One region of the Rhizobium sp. AG207R genome, then DNA from elsewhere that is predicted to be linked to it. Evidence: predicted binding sites of a transcription regulator. Region 1 holds the regulator's gene; each other region holds the start of a gene.
What was found. Region 1 encodes LexA, which represses DNA repair genes until DNA is damaged. Its sites were predicted from a motif close to TGTTCNNNNTGTGTTCNG; they were not measured.

Region 2: JJQ51_RS29305 (ImuA family protein) is a predicted target of LexA. The motif match lies at 1,633-1,650, and genes of this name have one in related genera.
Region 3: dnaE (DNA polymerase III subunit alpha) is a predicted target of LexA. The motif match lies at 1,630-1,647, and genes of this name have one in related genera.
Region 4: JJQ51_RS06985 (ATP-dependent helicase) is a predicted target of LexA. The motif match lies at 1,180-1,197, and genes of this name have one in related genera.

The regions. Positions count from the first base shown of each region.
Region 1 is NZ_JAEPVT010000009.1:135,888-139,096, reverse strand. It holds gene JJQ51_RS21900 (VOC family protein) at 1-817, opposite strand, end outside; gene lexA (transcriptional repressor LexA) at 1,237-1,959, shown strand; gene JJQ51_RS21890 (ComEC/Rec2 family competence protein) at 1,940-3,209, opposite strand, start outside.
Region 2 is NZ_JAEPVT010000015.1:97,935-101,143, reverse strand. It holds gene JJQ51_RS29310 (Y-family DNA polymerase) at 1-658, opposite strand, end outside; gene JJQ51_RS29305 (ImuA family protein) at 636-1,610, opposite strand; gene JJQ51_RS29300 (metallopeptidase family protein) at 1,773-2,210, shown strand; gene JJQ51_RS29295 (DUF1737 domain-containing protein) at 2,263-2,469, opposite strand; gene JJQ51_RS29290 (HpcH/HpaI aldolase/citrate lyase family protein) at 2,496-3,209, opposite strand, start outside.
Region 3 is NZ_JAEPVT010000012.1:126,838-130,046, forward strand. It holds gene dnaE (DNA polymerase III subunit alpha) at 1-1,393, opposite strand, end outside; gene JJQ51_RS26285 (hypothetical protein) at 1,749-2,336, shown strand; gene JJQ51_RS26290 (DUF5680 domain-containing protein) at 2,416-2,883, shown strand; gene JJQ51_RS26295 (ABC transporter ATP-binding protein) at 2,891-3,209, opposite strand, start outside.
Region 4 is NZ_JAEPVT010000002.1:619,798-623,006, forward strand. It holds gene secD (protein translocase subunit SecD) at 1-73, shown strand, start outside; gene JJQ51_RS06980 (SMP-30/gluconolactonase/LRE family protein) at 122-997, opposite strand; gene JJQ51_RS06985 (ATP-dependent helicase) at 1,271-3,209, shown strand, end outside.

The sequences.
Region 1 (3,209 bases):
TACGCGTATAGGTGACGCCGTTAGCAGTGAAATGCGACGATGTCACGGAAAGATCGCGCGTTTTGAAAAGGATTGCACGTGCTCTGAGCCCCGGATCATTCGTGCGAACAGGTAGATCATAGAATGCCTCCATTCCTTCCGGCGTCAAAATCTCCAGATCGGCATTGGCGGCCTTGATCGTCAGGCCAAAGGAATGCTCCATAATGCGCGGGCCACCGACAAGCTCCTCGAAGAAGCCGCGATAGGCCGCCGGCTTCGGCGCGCAAAGCGCTACCCGCGCGATACCAGTCACGCCGTTTTCGTGACGCTCGAGCACACTGCGGTCAGCCGGCAGCGGATTGATGCGCTGACAGCAGAAAGCGAGAAAATCCGGCGCGCGCAGATCGGCGGCGAAGGCAAGACGAAAACCGGCCGTGGTTTCCGTTCCATCCGGCATCTTCATGGGACGGGAGAAATCCAGCATCTGCCCCGCCGAAATCGCAGCTGCTTTGAAGCGCTCGTCATCCGCCACCGCGTCATCCGTACCGAATACCACGGCCGAAAAGCCATTTTCGCCGACCCGGAAGCGATAGGCTTGATCGCGGGCAACAAAAACATTGCCATCCATGATGCTCTTCTCGCACTGCTCCGCAGACGCGACGCCCAGAGGTTCGAGATAGGTTTTATCGGCAAGGAAGACGCAGGCATTCTGCGTGCCAAAGGGATGGCGCGCATCTGGAGCCACTGTAAAACCGAGCTTGCCGAGGCGCTCGCGTGCCAGAGCGATATCGACGGTCGGCAGCACGAGATGATCCAGCGGATGCGGAGACGAAATCATGGCTTCTCCTGTTTGCTTGCCGAAGCAGATTTGCGCCCATCCCCCGCGCAATTCAAGATGGAAGCATGGAACACCCGGAGCACACGACATGGATCGAAGGCAATCTCGCAAACGTGATTGCTGATTCTCTGCCATGGCTGGCTCATGCAGCCGCGCGGCACGTTCATCCAAATGCTCGGCGCACGGGCTGAACGACAAAGTCTCGGAAGCGAGTAGAGCGGCATTTCTCTTATTTTTCTGCAGGTTAACGGAGACACAGCGCGCCGATGTTCGGAGCCGATCCATTCGCAAATGGTAATTATTTAACTGACCTCACAAGGCTTTACCGAAATTTAAGTACTTGCGGAACACATATGGAACATATAGTGTCCGTTCTGGATTTGTTTCACAGCTTTTCTTGATTCTGGGGTTCCAAGACGATGTTGACGCGCAAGCAGCAGGAACTGCTTCTCTTCATTCACGAACGCATGAAGGAATCCGGGGTTCCGCCATCTTTCGACGAGATGAAGGATGCACTGGATCTGGCATCGAAATCCGGTATTCATCGCCTGATTACGGCACTGGAGGAGCGGGGCTTTATCCGCCGGCTGCCGAACCGGGCCAGAGCGCTCGAAGTCATCAAGCTTCCCGACGCCTATAATCCGAGCCTGCAGCAGCGCCGCGGCTTTTCTCCGAGCGTTATCGAGGGCAGCCTCGGAAAGCCGCAGCCCGTTGCCCCGCCCGCTCCGTCGAAGGTGGCAAATGACGATCACAATAGCTCGGCGTCGGTGCCCGTGATGGGCCGCATCGCTGCCGGTGTTCCGATCTCGGCCATCCAGAACAATACGCACGACATTACCGTTCCCGCCGACATGCTCGGATCCGGCGAACATTATGCGCTTGAAGTTCGAGGGGATTCGATGATCGATGCCGGCATCTTCGACGGCGATACGGTCATCATCCGCAATTCGACGACGGCCAATCCCGGCGACATCGTCGTGGCGCTGGTCGATGACGAAGAGGCGACACTGAAGCGCTTCCGTCGCAAGGGTGCTTCCATCGCGCTTGAGGCTGCAAACCCGGCATACGAAACCCGCATCTTCGGACCGGATCGCGTGAAGGTCCAAGGCAAGCTCGTTGGCCTTATTCGCCGCTATCACTGACCGGTGAATTGTCGATGGCGGGTGACGTGGGCGCAATTGGCGCGTCGAATTTGCCGGTGCGCCAATCGTAGGTTCGATGCCTGGTCCAGGGACGCTGCGGGTTCTCGAATGCGGTTGAGAGGATGGGCTTGTCTCCGGTAAGCACCATTTCGATGGAGCCGGTTTTACGCAATGTCGCACCGGTTATGAGCATCGCTCCGGAACGGCAATGGTCGAGCCGTAGCCGGATTGGCGTCACGATAATGTTCCCCGTGTCGCAAGCCGCAGGCAGGTAGGCCGCGTTTTCGATAGTGACCAATATCGCGCCGTTTTCAAGCATGGCCGCGCACCATGCTCCTTTCTGGCAGGCGAAACTGCCTTGCATGGTGCGGTCCAAGGCTTCTTCCATTGCGATACGGACCGCCTTCTGTTCTTCACTGTTCAATCGCTTATAACGATCTGCCTTGCCGATTTGTGGAAGTCGGCTGTCAGCCGGGAGCATGGTCGGAGGCTGATGGTCCGCCGCAACCAGTGCCTTTTGCCATTGTTCGAAAATAAAGGCCTGCGGTCTCTCGCGATTGGTCGCGAGTATATTGTCCTGGCGCAATGCGACTAGGACGCCATCTTCGGAGATCATCAGGTCGGGTTTCGGTACGCCAGATCCGAATGCCGCCAAGCCCATGGACAAGAGCGATAATAGCAGGCCCAGATGACGAAGCCGGGTCCGCAATATGCTCATGATCAGGAAGCCGATAATGAATGTCGGCATCAGCCAGGCCGGCTGGCGACCGAAGGTAATGTCGCCTCCCCAACCAGCTACGGTTCTTGCGATCACGATAACGAGTTCCAGTCCCTCGCCGGTTACTTTCCAGAAAGGCCCGTCGAGACCGAGCGGCATGAGCAGCATCGCCGCCATGCCGAATGGCATGACGATAAAGGAGACGATGGGCATAGCAGCGAGATTGGCGGCGAGCCCATATGTCGCCAACCGGTGAAAATGCTCGATCGAGAAGATAGCCGTCGACGCGCCGCCGATGAACGAGGTCGACGTCACGCCTGCGAAGAAGCGCATGACGAACAATAGCGGACTCAATAGACGGACGCGCGGCAAAATGTTTTCGCGATGCCGCCGCCGCTTCCATAGCGAATAGCCCGACACCAGCGCCAGTGTCGCCGCATAGGACATCTGGAAGCTCGGACCGAGGACTTGCGACGGCGACAGTACAAGAATGATGATCGCTGAAAGTGCGACATTGCGCAGACTGATCGAT
Region 2 (3,209 bases), on a different contig from region 1:
CCGGGCGGCGCGGCGAGATCGGCTCTTCGACCAGACCGACGGCCTGATCGAGCCGCAGCAGCAGCTGCGCGCCGAACCGGCGGGCAAGCGGCGCTCGTGGTGCGGCCAGAAGATCGCCCACCTGCTTCAGGCCCATCTTCTGCAAGGCTGCAATAGTCTCCTCGCCAAGCCGAAGACATGCGACCGGCAGCGACGCCAATGCCTCTTCCATGGCCTCCGGCGGGACGATACGGCTCTCGTCAAAGCGGGCAACGGCCCAGGAGAGGCCGGGTGCGGAGGAAATGGCGCCGCGCACATCGAAGCCCAGCCGGGAAATCCGGATCAAGACATCCTCGAGCAGCGCCTCTTCACCGCCGAAGAGATGGGCGCAGCCGGTAATGTCGAGAAACAGCCCGTCCTTGCCGTCGATCGCCACCAGCGGCGTATAACGGTCACACCAGTCGGCGATCGCTTCCAGAAGCTTGCGATCCGCCGCCGGATCCTCCTCGACGACATCGAGATCGGGACAGATCGCCTTTGCCTCGGCCACGCCCTGCCCCTGTTTCAAGCCGATCATTTCAGCCCGTTCGTTGAGCGCGGTCAGCCGCATGGCATTGTTGAGCTTGCCGGCACAGGCGAGCGGCGGCGCTTCAAGCCTACCTGTCGAACGCCAGGACAGACCCCAGCGCTTGCGTGCGATCCGGTCGGTCGGCAGATGCGGAAAGGTCAGCGCCAGAATGCGCTGCGTGTTCGCCGGGAAAGACAGGGTGCTGAACATCGGAGACAGGGGCAAAGCGGCGGTCATGGGCATTCCACTCCAAGGTTATGGAAAGAGGCGCTGGGTTTCGGCTCTTTTCCAAGGTCAGACGAAAGGCCGGGTGACCGATGCTGCCGCCAAGCACCGATCCATCCGGCAGGGGCCGCGCCTGCGCAGGCGCGGGTTCGACGGAAAAGCGGAAGAGGGCGCTGCTTGCTTCCTCCTCGCCTCCCTGTCGCAACAGAAATAAGGGCCGCCCCGCCGCCTTGGCCCTCAGCGCCAACCGCCGGCTTTCGGTCAGGCCGAAACGGGCGGGATTGCCGCGTACTTCCAGTATGATGGCGGCAAAGGCAGCACTGCCAAGCGCCGCCTCCGCCACCCAGAGCGCATCGTCCAGCTTGCGGGGCGACGCCTGCAGAAAAGCCTGAGGCTCCAGCCCAAAATCGCTGATGCCGATGGCATAGGGCAGGCCAGCCTCCATCGTCGCGACCGTATCGCCGATCCACAGAACCGGAGACTTGGCCGGGACCGTATCCGAAGCTTGCGCATGCAGCCGCGCGGCAAGCGCCAGGGCAAAACCACTGGCCACACCGGCATCGCGGAGGCCGAGCGAGCGGATTTCCGTCAGCGCATCGAGCGGCAAACCGCCTTGCAGCGCCGCATCAAGCTCGTCGACACCGATCGGAAGGAGCGATTGTTCACGCATAGGCTGAATAGGCAGGGATTTCGCAATAGCCGCCATCTGCCTCGCCGGCTTGTCTGTCAGCGTTTCATGCGCCGCAGCGGCCAGTGCCGGGATCGGCCTGCCTTCCAGTCGGGCAATGGTTTCACGCAGGGCGAAAAGCGTTTCCCGCGCCACGGCAGCCTCGGCCATGACGTTCACTCCAGATCGATAATGTTCCTGTTATGTTCTTATGGATTCCAGAGCTTGCAGAAAGAGTCAACACCATTTCATGAGAAAATATTCCTCTGCCGCAATCTACACTCGTAAAAGCGGCGTAAAGTCTCTATATGACCAGCCAAGGAAGGAATATTCATGGCTCGCGTCGACCAGAGCGAAGATTGGCGGGATCGCCACTCGCCCTCCATCAGTACATTCGAATCCCTGGCAATGGAGGCTTACAGCCACCTGCCAGACGAATTCCGTTCGCTCACCGGTGATCTCGTCATCCTCATCGAAGATTTCCCGGATGACGAGGTATTCGAGGACATGGCGCTGGAAACGCCCTTCGACCTGCTCGGCCTCTTCGAAGGCCGCGGCATATCGGAGCGCTTCACCGCCCAGACGGGGGACATGCCCAACAAGATCCGCCTCTATCGCCGGCCGATCATCGATTACTGGGCTGAGAACGAAGAAACCCTCGGCGACATCATCACCCATGTCCTGATCCATGAGATCGGCCACCATTTCGGCCTGAGCGACGAGGACATGGAGCGCATCGAGGCGAGCGCCGAGGAAGCGACGGATCGCTGATATCGGTCCCGGCCGCAAGACGATCGGGAAGAATGAGAATTTCAGCCGGTGCTTACTGCTCGGAAAGCTTCATATCCGGATCGTAATCCTTGCCGGCCACGTCCTTGACGACAGCCTGACCGCATTCCATCCGCCCGCTTGCTGAATTGAAGCCATAGGTCGGCGAGCCGTATAACTCCCAGCCCTTGTTCAGCGCCGCGCTTACCTTGTGGCAAAAGGATGCGTCATCGGGGCCGGTGAGAAAGCGGTAGAGTTTCATCAAGGCATCTTTCTTGTATTTAGCAATCACACATCGCTACGGGGCGTTCCGGCGGCGCCCGAAGAGCGCTGCTCGATCAGGCGAGCTTTATGGACGAGTCTCTCTGCCTGGACAAGATGCAGCCGCTCCACCATCCGCCCGCCGAGGTTCACGACATTGAGAGTGGCGGCATCCGGTGCGGCGAAGGCGGCGATGATGGATTCCGCCTCGGCAACAGCGGCCTTGTCAGGGCCAAAATGCCAGTTGGCGGCTTCGATCTGGCTCGGATGGATCAGCATCTTGCCGGCAAAGCCCATGGCAACCCCCTGGCCGCATTCTGCCGCGAATTCTTCAGTATCCTTGAAATCGTTGAAGACGCTGTCGATGGCCTCGAGGCCGTAAGCGCTGACGGCCAATATCACCTGCATCAGCCAGGGCACGAGATAGGAACGGCCGGGCTGCGGCAGGACGCCCGTTTCCTTCCTGAGATCGTTTAGGCCGACGACGAAACAATCGAGCCGGCTGCCGGCCGTGCGGCCAGCCTCGGCGATCGCGGCTGCATTCAGGATGCCGCGCGGCGTCTCGATCATCGCCCAGATGCGCAAGTCTTCCGGCGCATCGGCTTCCGCAAGCCGGTCACTGACACCAGTCACATCCTGCGGCTCATCCACCTTCGGCAGCAGCACCGCATCCGGCTCCAGCTCCACGACCAGCGCCATATCCTCGGCACCGAAGTTCGAGGAAAGCGCATTGATGCGGAT
Region 3 (3,209 bases), on a different contig from region 1:
CCTGCAGCGAACCGAAGGTGATGATCTGCGCCACCTGCTCGCGGCCGTATTTGGCCTGCACGTAACGGATCACCTCTTCGCGCCGGTCCTGGCAGAAGTCGATATCGAAGTCCGGCATGGAGACGCGTTCCGGATTGAGGAAGCGCTCGAACAGCAGCGAGAAGCGCAGCGGATCGACGTCGGTGATGGTCAGAGCGTAGGCGACCAGCGAGCCCGCACCGGAACCGCGGCCTGGGCCGACAGGGATATCGTGACGCTTGGCCCACTTGATGAAGTCCGCGACGATCAGGAAGTAGCCGGGAAACTTCATGCGCTCGATAACGCTCAGTTCGAATTCCAGCCGCTCGCGATAATCCTTTTCCGCATAGCCCGGCGCCATGCCGAGCGAGGCGAGACGCTGGTCGAGCCCCTCAATCGCCTGAGCGCGCAGCTCGGCGGCCTCGGCGCGTTCCGCCTCCTCCGCATCGTCCGTGGCGCCGGTGAAGCGCGGCAGGATCGGCTTGCGGGTCTTCAGGATGAAGGAGCAGCGGCGAGCGATCTCGACCGTGTTCTCCAGCGCTTCGGGCAGATTGGCGAACAGTTTCGCCATGTCGGCACGGCTCTTGAGATAATGATCCGGCGTCAGGCGGAACCGCGTATCGTCCGAGACAATGGCATTGTGGGCCACCGCCATCAAAGCGTCATGCGCATCATAATCGTCCCGCGTCGGGAAAAAGGCTTCGTTGGTGGCAACGAGCGGGATGTCATGCTCATAAGCAAGCTTGATCATCTTCTGCTCGTGACGACGATCATAGGTGCCATGGCGCTGCAATTCGACATAAAGCCTGTCGCCGAACAGCTGCTTCAGCCTCAACAACCGAGAGAGCGCCTGGGCGGCGTGCCCTTCTTTCAACGCCATATCGACGGGACCGGTGAGCGAACCGGTGAGTGCAATCATTCCTTCCGTGCCGATTTCATCCAGCCATGATGCTGCAATGTGAACGGCGCTGTTGCCCTCGCCGCCGAGATAAGCGCGGCTGACGAGATCAACGAGGCGCTCATATCCCCGCTCGGTTGCGGCAAGCAGAACGATGGATGGCAGCTTCGCCAGAGCCTGCTGCGGCCCGCGCTTCTCGCCCTCGCCGCCATCCTCCATATCGATCGACAGCTGACAGCCGATGATCGGCTGCAGCCCCTCATCCATCGCCTTTTGCGAGAATTCCAGGGCAACGAACAGATTGTTGGTATCGGTGATGGCAATAGCAGGCTGACTGTCCCCGGCAGCCTTGGCCAATATCTTCTTGAGCGGCAATGCGCCCTCTAGCAGAGAATAGGCGGAATGAACCCTGAGGTGCACGAATTCCGGCATTTCGCCGACCGGCGCTGCCGCGCCGCTGCCACCTGCATCCGCCATTTCATACCCTTCCGCACACCTGAATGAATCAGCGGCATTTTCGGCATTGCGGACCGTAAAGTCCAGAAGTTGCTCCCATCAAATATGGGAACAGCATGTGCAAATGGGGGACAAAACTTACATCGCCATCATGATGAGGGAAAAGCTGGCAACGAACATGACGATGGAAGTGAATGCTGCAACGTCTCGAATAATGTCGGTCATTTAGGCGCTCCTTACTCGTTATGTTTCTTTTTTGTTCCATTTTTGTTCGAGAGTCAATAGACACATCAGGAAATTTCATTGGACGGTTTTCTGCCCTCAGATGGACGCCGGTACAACCGAGCGTTATGCAAGGGCAAACAGGGAGATCACGATGAAATCACTTGCCGGCGCTCTCGCCATTCTTTTGACCGCAACTGCGGCTCAAGCAGAAAATACATCTGTACCCGAGCGCATCGTCGACGCCGCGATCGGCGACTGGAACAAGGACGGGAAACCGGACCTTGCCATTCTGGTAGCTCCCCCGGCGGACAAGCAGGCCGAAACCTCCATCGGCATCTACATTTATCTGCGTGACAACGAGCATTCCCTATTGCAATTGGCAGCAAGCGCTCCTGACAAGATCTGGGGTAGAGCCAGCGGTGTTTACGGCCAGGAACCTTCGATCGCCGCGCTGCCGAACGGTTCGATCGCAATCACCTCGCAGAACGATGCAATCGGCCGCGATCGTTGGCATCAAACGCTAACACTTGCCTATCGCAACAACGGTTTCGTGGTGGCCGGCTACACTTACGATGCCCGCGATACGCTCGAACCGGATAATAGCCAGACCTGCGACTACAATGTATTGACCGGTAAGGTGACGAAAGGCAGCAAGACGCTGAAGACCGACGCCAAGACCATCAACATTCAGGATTGGCAGGATGAGATCGGGGAGAAGGCCTGCGGGCTCGGCCATTAACAACGCATGTTCACTTTTTGTTCTTTACACTTCTTCGGATCCATGGCATCTTAGCCGCTCACCAAAATTGGAGAGGGTCATGCCGGATCTTGCCGAGCTGAACGATTTTATTGTCGCCGCCAAAGCCGAGACCTATGTTGGTGACGGCGAGCGGCTGCCGTCCTGCCGAAGCGGCTCGCATGACATCGGTTATGCGAGCGGCCGCTGGCGCTATCTCGACAGCTATTTCGGCGGCACGGATTTCGCGGGACAGGAACTCGTCTGGCATGACGACAAGCCGGTATGGGCCATGAACTATTTCGGCCATATCGTCGAGCCCGATCTGATCGACGGAACGCGAGCCGGCATGGTTATCAAGGCGGCACTTCTGCGCCTCTATCAGGATGAAAAACGTTTTCTAGGCGGCTTCGAATTCGAACATGTCTATGGCCGCTATATCGACCGCAGCACCGGATCGTGCGACCACTTTATCGGGCACGAAGCCATCATGGTGAATGAGCACAGGGCCTATGAGCTGGATTATCGCGGTGGCCTGATCGTCCCGTAACGGCAAATCAGACTTCGACCACCTTGCCTTCACTCAGCGTGACACGGCGATCCATCCGGGCCGCAAGCTCGTGATTGTGGGTGGCAATCAACGCCGCGAGACCCGACTGACGCACCAGTGCTTCCAGCGCATCGAAGACATAATGCGCCGTGGCCGGGTCGAGGTTGCCGGTGGGCTCGTCGGCCAGCAGCACTAGCGGTGCATTGGCGACAGCACGGGCGATCGCGACGCGCTGCTGCTCGCCGCCGGAGAGCTCGGCGGGGCGGTGATCGCCACGATGGCCAATGCGCATATAGTCGAGAAGCTGGGAGGCGCGCTCGCTCGCA
Region 4 (3,209 bases), on a different contig from region 1:
GCCGGTTGCCAATGATACGGCATCGACAGACGGCAAATCCGGTAAGGACAACAAGCAGATTCCTGCGGCATAATAAATGAAAAGAGGACATGCCCGGCTTCGGGGCATGTCCTTCGCCGCCCTACGAAATCGGCGGCATATGCAAAGGCAAGCCCGGACGCGGCGCCGTAATCTTTTCCACGACACCGTTTTCCTGTTCGCTGACGAGCAGATGTTTGCCGTCGACGGTAAAAGCAATATTAGCTGGGCGCGCGCCGTCCGTGCGGATATGACCGGCCATTTTTCCCTCGGCGTCCACCATGGAAATTTCACCCAGGCCGTACATGGCGCAGTAAAGCATGCCGCTGCGATCAAAGGCGAGGCCGGCCGGCCCGCGCAGCGCGTTCACGGCGGGCGATGTCATCGACTGGACAAACATTTCCTGCCTGCCGCCAACGACCTGCCGATAGATTTTTCCAGTCAGTGTTTCACTATAATAGAGCAATCCATCGGCATCGAAGGCAATGCCGCTCGCAAAGAGCAGACCGGCTGCGAGGACACGGATGACCCGTCCCTCAGCCGGATCGATCTGATAGACGCAGCCATTGTAAGCCGCCTTGAAGAAATCGGGATGGATGTGGCCGCCTTCGAGAAGATTGGCAAGACGGATGCCAGAATCAGTCATGTAAAGCAGGCCGTCGGGTCCGAAAGCGAGTGCATTCGGATGCAGAAAGGGACCATCCGCGCTACCCTCGATGACTTGCAGGACGCGGCCTTGCGCCGATAATCTGACAAGAGAATTCTCCGGGCCGTTGGCTACCCAGAAACATCCGTCGCCATCGACCGCAATCCCCATCGGCCGGCCGCCGACCCGGCAAAGTTCCTGCGGTACGCCGCTTGTGTCGAAAAGTTTCAGACAGCGGCGACTGGCATCCATTTCCACGACCGCCAGGCGGCCGTCCGGCAAAGCCACGAGGCCGCTAGGCAGACGCAGCCCGGTGGCAATCGTTTCGTTCATGTTTTGAAACCTTCATTCTACGCATTACGAAGCCCCAAAAACTCAAAATGCTGCGCCGGAATGATACATAAGCACGAAGAAGATCCTTTTCGAGCCGGACGAGTGCAAATCCGGATAAGATTCTTGCGCCGGAGGTCACATCCGCGTGCAGGCCCTGTTCATCTTGACAGGCTTTGGCGATTCGGAACATCCATAGAACGTCCCTATATTTTCGCGCTTGCGATTCGCCGCATGCCGCGCTCCGCCTGCCGCCGGAGGTACTCAGGAGAGTCGATGACCGCCGCCTATCTGGAAAAGCTGAACCCGGAGCAACGGCTGGCGGTGGAACATGGCACGACGGCAGGCGACGGTCATATTGCCGGGCCGCTGCTCGTCATCGCCGGGGCCGGCTCCGGCAAGACGAATACGCTTGCCCATCGCGTCGCGCATCTAATCGTTAGAGGTGCGGACCCGCGCCGCATCCTGCTGATGACCTTTTCGCGCCGCGCTGCCGCCGAGATGGGCCGTCGCGTCGAGCGGATCTGCCGCGAGGTGCTGGGTGCGAATGCCGGCATTAACGCCGACGCGCTGGCATGGAGCGGCACGTTCCACGGCATCGGCGCACGTCTGCTCAGGGACTATGCCGAGCAGATCGGCATCGATCCGGCCTTCACGATCCACGACCGGGAAGATAGCGCCGACCTGATGAATCTTGCGCGCCATGATCTCGGCTTCTCGAAGACGGAGAACCGCTTCCCGACGAAGGCGACATGCCTTGCGATCTATTCACGCTCCGTCAATGCGGAAGCGCCGCTCGACGGCGTGCTGCGGGATTACTTCCCGTGGTGCGCCACGTGGGAGCAGCAGCTGCGTGATCTCTTCGCCTCTTATGTCGAGGCGAAACAGGCGCAGAACGTGCTCGATTACGACGACTTGCTGCTCTATTGGGCGCATATGCTGCAAGAGCCGCTGATCGCCGAGGATATCGGCAGCCGCTTCGACCATGTGCTTGTCGACGAATATCAGGACACCAACCGGCTGCAGTCCTCCATTCTGCTGGCTCTCAAGCCCGATGGCCGCGGACTGACCGTCGTCGGTGACGATGCGCAGTCGATCTATTCCTTCCGCGCCGCGACCGTGCGCAACATTCTAGACTTCCCCAAGGCTTTCACGCCCTCGGCCGATATCGTGACGCTCGACCGCAACTACCGTTCGACGAAGCCGATCCTTGCTGCCGCCAACGCTGTAATCGATCTCGCCTCGGAGCGCTTCACCAAGAACCTGCGCACCGAACGGCAAAGCACGGAACGGCCGCGGCTGGTGACGGTGCGCGACGAGGCCGATCAGGCGCGCTACATCGCCGATCAGATACTGGAAAATCGTGAGGGCGGCGTAAGGCTGAAGCAACAGGCAGTGCTATTCCGCACCTCCAGCCATAGCGGCCCGCTGGAAGTGGAACTCACCCGGCGCAACATTCCCTTCGTCAAGTTCGGTGGGCTGAAGTTCCTCGATAGCGCTCATGTCAAGGATATGCTGGCGGCGCTTCGCTTCGCCCAGAACCCGCGCGATCGCGTCGCCGGCTTCCGCCTGATGCAGCTCTTGCCCGGCGTCGGCCCCTCCACGGCGCAGCGCGTGCTCGACCAGATCGGCGAAGAGGCAAGCCCGATTACCGCACTCACCGAACTGCCGCCACCGCCGCGCACGGGCGACGACTGGACCGCCTTTGTCGAGACGATGCGGGAGGTCAAAAGCGGCAAGGCCGGCTGGCCGGGGGAAATCGGCCTGGTTCGCCAATGGTACGAGCCGCATCTGGAACGCGCGCATGAGGATGCCGCGACCCGCCAGGCGGATCTCGTCCAGCTCGAACAGATCGCCGCGGGCTACGGCTCGCGCGAGCGCTTCCTCACGGAATTGACGCTTGATCCGCCTGACGCCACCAGCGATCAGGCCGGCGTGCCGCTGCTGGACGAGGACTACCTGATCTTGTCGACTATCCATTCCGCCAAGGGCCAGGAATGGACGAAGGTTTTCATCCTCAACGCCGTCGACGGCTGCATCCCCGCCGATCTCGCGGTCGGATCATCGGCCGAGATCGAGGAGGAACGGCGGCTGCTCTACGTCGCGATGACGCGGGCGAAGGACAATCTCGACCTCGTCATTCCGCAGCGCTTCTTCGTGCACGGCCAGCATGCGCAGGGCGACAAACATGTCTTTGCCTCGCGCACCCGCTTCA